DNA from 2 places in the Clostridium omnivorum genome. Region 1 is predicted to be linked to the other one. Evidence: a T-box and tRNA genes for the amino acid it is inferred to sense, from the RefSeq annotation. Region 1 holds a T-box; the other holds one or more tRNA genes.
The links. A T-box is a leader RNA that pairs with one kind of tRNA and senses whether it is charged. The one in region 1 lies ahead of tyrS (tyrosine--tRNA ligase), so its partner is inferred to be a tRNA-Tyr.

Region 1 (2,491 bases):
TTGGCTAAAGGTGGTGGGGATACTGAAAAGCAAATTTATAGATTTAATAAAGGAGATAGTGATTTATCACTTAGATTTGACTTAACGGTACCACTTGCAAGATATGTAGCTCAGCATATGTCAGAGCTTACTTTTCCATTTAGAAGATATCAAATTGGAAAGGTATTTAGAGGCGAGAGAAATCAAAAAGGAAGATTTAGAGAATTCTATCAATGTGATATAGATATTATAGGAAATGGCAAATTGAGCGTTATAAATGATGCTGAAATTCCAAGTATAATATATTCTACTTTTACTGCTCTGGGCTTTGATTCTTTTACTATTCATATAAATAATAGAAAAGTATTAAATGGATTTTTTGATTCATTAGCTGTAGAAAACAAGGTAGAAGTTCTTAGAATAATTGATAAGCTTGACAAAATTGGAATGGATGCAGTAAAGAGTGAGCTTAAGGAAGTTGGGCTTAAAGATGAAGCTATTGAAAAGATTGAGCAATTTATAAATATTCAAGGTAGTAATGATGATATCTTAGCCTCCCTTGAAAAGTTAGGCATAGAAAATGAGGAATTTGCTGCAGGGCTTGATGAACTTTCCAAAGTTGTATCTTACATAAGACAATTTGGGGTGCCAGAAAAGAATTTTGCTATAGACCTAAAGATAGCTAGAGGTCTTGACTATTATACTGGAACAGTTTACGAAACTATTTTAAATGATTATCCTGGAATAGGTTCAGTATGTTCAGGGGGAAGATATGATAATCTAGCAGAATATTATACTACTCAAAAGCTTCCAGGAGTAGGTATATCAATAGGTTTAAGCAGATTATTCTATCAACTAAAAGAAGCTGGCTTCTTCAAAGAAGAAATAGCAGCAACCCTAACAAAGGTGTTAGTTGTTCCAATGGATGAAAATACTGCATATTCCATAGGTGTTGCGAATAAACTTAGACAAAGCGATGTTGCTTCTGAGGTTTATCTTGAAGGTGGAAAGCTTCAAAAGAAACTGAACTATGCGAATAAACTTGGAATACCATATGTTATATTAATAGGCAGTGATGAAATTGAAACAAATGAACTTACTCTTAAGGACATGAAAGTTGGAGAGCAATTCAAGCTGTCTGTTGATGAGATAATAAATAAAGTTAAATAAGCCTAATGTACAATATATTACTGCACCTAATTGGAAAAAATCACAAGCAGCTTATATTAAGGGTTGCATTAATCTATAAGAATTAGTATAATAAATAAAAATGGATAATAAAATGCACTGATGAGAAAGAGTAGGATACAAGGTCTTTCACAGAGAGCTTCTGGCAGGTGGAAAGAAGCAAAGAACTGTTATCTGAATACATCTCTGAGCATCACACCAAATCCTTAATTAAGGTAGTAGGCTGCTGACGTTTCCCTTCGCACGTTATAGCGATAGAGTATCATGCATATGCATTGTACTTGAAGAGGTTGGTATTGAGAGATACTGATAAATTAAGGTGGTAACACGGGATTATACTCTCGTCCTTTAGATAATAAAGGACGGGGGTTTTTTTATTTGTTTCAATAATATTCATGCCAAATTAAATCACTTATTTTATGTTGTGTATTTATCCTTTGGGCTATAGTGTGGTGCAAATAAGAATTATGGACTTTTACGGGTAACTTGCCGATGGGAATCGGCACGAATAAGTTACCCAGTGTTTCGAGTGAAAGGAGAAAAAAATGAAAAGTGTAGAAGAACAGATTAAAATTATTACAAAAGGCGCTGCTGAGTTAATTAACCAAGAAGATTTGGAGAAAAAACTTACTTATTCTATAAAAGAAAATAGACCACTTATAATTAAACTGGGACTTGATCCTACAGCTCCAGACATACATCTAGGGCATGCTGTGGTACTAAGAAAAATAAAACAGCTTCAGGATTTAGGTCATAAGGCTGTAATAATCATTGGTGATTTTACAGGTGCAATAGGTGATCCTACCGGAAAATCAAAAACAAGAAAACAGCTAACTAGGGAACAGGTTCTTGAAAATGCAAAAACCTATGAGAGACAAATATTTAAGATACTAGATATTAGTAAAACTGAAGTAAGATTCAATAGTGAATGGCTTGCTAAGCTTAATTTCAAAGAGGTTATTGAGCTGGCATCAAAATATACTGTAGCAAGAATGCTGGAAAGGGAAGATTTCAAGAATAGGTTTAATCAAAATTTAAGTATTGGAATTCATGAATTTTTCTATCCTTTAATGCAAGCATATGATTCAGTATCAATTAATGCAGATATAGAGCTTGGAGGTACAGACCAAAGGTTTAACATACTTATGGGAAGAACCTTACAAAAGGATTATGGTGAGGAAAGTCAAGTGGCTCTATTTATGCCTTTACTAGAGGGATTAGACGGTAAAGAAAAAATGAGCAAGAGTCTAGGAAACTACATCAGCATTAATGAGGGTGCTAGGGAAATGTATGTTAAAGCTATGCAAATTCCGGATGAACTCAT
Region 2 (2,491 bases), 280 kb from region 1:
TCAAGTCTCTTTCAATAGTTTCGCGAGTTACATCTGGATTATGTTGAGTAGAAATAACTACAGTATCTATTCTTACTGCTTTGTCATCTTCATATTCAACAGTAACCTGTGTTTTTCCATCTGGTCTTAGATAATCTAATGTACCATTTTTTCTAACTTCACTTAATCTTCTTGCTAATTTGTGGGCCATAGATATAGCAAGTGGCATATATTCTGGAGTTTCATTTGTTGCAAATCCAAACATCATTCCTTGGTCTCCAGCACCAATTGCTTCAATTTTATCCATATTACCTTTTTTTGATTCAAGCGCTTCGTTAACCCCCATAGCTATATCACCAGATTGCTCATCTATAGATGTTAATATTGCACATGTATCACAGTCAAAACCAAATTTTGCTCTTGTATAGCCAATGTCCTCAATTGTCTTTCTAACAACCTTTGGAATATCAACATAACAATTAGTTGATATTTCTCCCATTACTAGCACCATACCAGTTGTTACTGCTGTTTCACAAGCAACTCTAGCATTTGGATCTTGAGCTAGTATAGCATCTAACACAGAGTCAGAAATTTGGTCGCATATTTTATCTGGATGTCCTTCTGTAACTGATTCAGATGTAAATAATCTTCTCATTTTGTATCTCCTTTCACAATATAAAAATAGAAAAACCTCTTCTACAAGAAGAGGAATGTTGTAAATCACATCCTCCTATCTTGCAGCAATAAACTGCGGAATTGGCACCATAGTGTTTTAATACACCGGTTGCCGGGTTTCATAGGGCCGTTTCCCTCCACCTCTCTGGATAAGAGCATAACATAAAGTATTAAATTCTAAATCATAATAGCATAGTGTTTCATTACTGTCAACACCTATAATTCAAGGAAAGCAATAAAATTCATGTGATTTTCCAAATTCTTTTATTAAATTCCTAATTTTTTTATTTCATATAATATATCAATAAAAACTATTTTTTCAAATATGTATGGACATTAAAAAAAACACCTTTCAGTGTTTTTATGGTGGAGGAGAGTGGATTCGAACCACTGAAGACGTCAGCCAACAGATTTACAGTCTGCCCCCTTTAGCCACTCGGGAACTCCTCCATACTGGAGCTGGCAATAGGAATCGAACCTACAACCTGCTGATTACAAGTCAGCTGCTCTACCGTTGAGCCATGCCAGCATGATATTATTTAGTTTTATGTGGTGGGCACAACAGGGATCGAACCTGTGACCCTCTGCTTGTAAGGCAGATGCTCTCCCAGCTGAGCTATGCGCCCACATTAATTTTTATGGTGGAGGAGAGTGGATTCGAACCACTGAAGACGTCAGCCAACAGATTTACAGTCTGCCCCCTTTAGCCACTCGGGAACTCCTCCATATTGGAGCTGGCAATAGGAATCGAACCTACAACCTGCTGATTACAAGTCAGCTGCTCTACCGTTGAGCCATGCCAGCAATATATTTGATTTTGTCTTAGGCACCGGAGCGCCACTGACAAGGAATAGTATACCTTCATATTGATTTCATTTCAACTATCGCAATACGGCAATATAAAAAACCTTCTCTCTCAAACTCTCAATTATTATGTTTTTCTTCCTCTTACATATCAAACCTTCATTTATTTTAATGTATTTAAACATTATCATTACTATAATAGTCAGCAAATTCACAATTCATGAAACATCTTATGAAAATAAGCTTTAAAGCAATCTTTTAATAGCGCTACTTTTTTTCAACTACTTCCATATTTAAAAACTTTCCTGCTACCTCTTTAATTTTTTCGTAATCCTTGTCGGAAAGCCTATCTCTAAGAAGTTTAACAGCATCAATTACTCCCTGCTCACCATCTTCATTATTTATATATTTGTTAATCTTTTCATAGTCGGATGGCGATAATTTTCTAGCAACAGATAATATTTTTTGCTTATCCGATAAGGTTAATTTATCTTTTATTTCTTCCCTAGATACTTTAAATACTTGGGTATCAGTTTTATCTCCATTATCCACAGACGTGTCAGTTTTATCTCCACCATCTATTGACGTACTATTTTTAGTATCCTTCTCTTTTGATACTTCTTTACTTATTTCCTTTTTAGTATTATTATTCTGTGCATATTTATCATTATAGTAATTTTTCATATCTTCAACTTGACTTTCATGAAGTGCATTTATCTTACTTTTCTTTGCTTCTTCAGAAAGAACTATACCATATTTACTTGAAGCCTTACTATTTTTAGACCCATTACTTTTGTTATTATTATTTTTAATCGGTATCTCTACCTTACCCGTATTAACATCCTTAACCTTTATTTCGGAACTTTGTACTACATCTTTATATGTTACCTTTTGGTTTACTTTATCTCCATTACCTTTTGATAAGAAATTTATTTTTTTTATATTATCTAACAAGCTAATTTTTGTCTCTCTAATGCCTTCTATAGTAAAAACCTCAGGTTTTATCATAGCTGTAACTGTTATAATAGTACAG

Region 2: it encodes a tRNA-Tyr, which carries the amino acid that the T-box ahead of tyrS (tyrosine--tRNA ligase) is inferred to sense. The anticodon was not compared.

The regions. Positions count from the first base shown of each region.
Region 1 covers NZ_BRXR01000001.1:563,584-566,074, reverse strand. Annotated here, with positions in the region: gene hisS (histidine--tRNA ligase) at 1-1,149, shown strand, start outside; T-box leader at 1,258-1,519, shown strand; gene tyrS (tyrosine--tRNA ligase) at 1,713-2,491, shown strand, end outside.
Region 2 covers NZ_BRXR01000001.1:848,437-850,927, forward strand. Annotated here, with positions in the region: gene metK (methionine adenosyltransferase) at 1-634, opposite strand, end outside; SAM riboswitch class I at 707-810, opposite strand; tRNA gene bsdE14_RS03890 (tRNA-Tyr) at 1,019-1,104, opposite strand; tRNA gene bsdE14_RS03895 (tRNA-Thr) at 1,109-1,183, opposite strand; tRNA gene bsdE14_RS03900 (tRNA-Val) at 1,205-1,280, opposite strand; tRNA gene bsdE14_RS03905 (tRNA-Tyr) at 1,294-1,379, opposite strand; tRNA gene bsdE14_RS03910 (tRNA-Thr) at 1,384-1,458, opposite strand; gene bsdE14_RS03915 (hypothetical protein) at 1,726-2,491, opposite strand, start outside.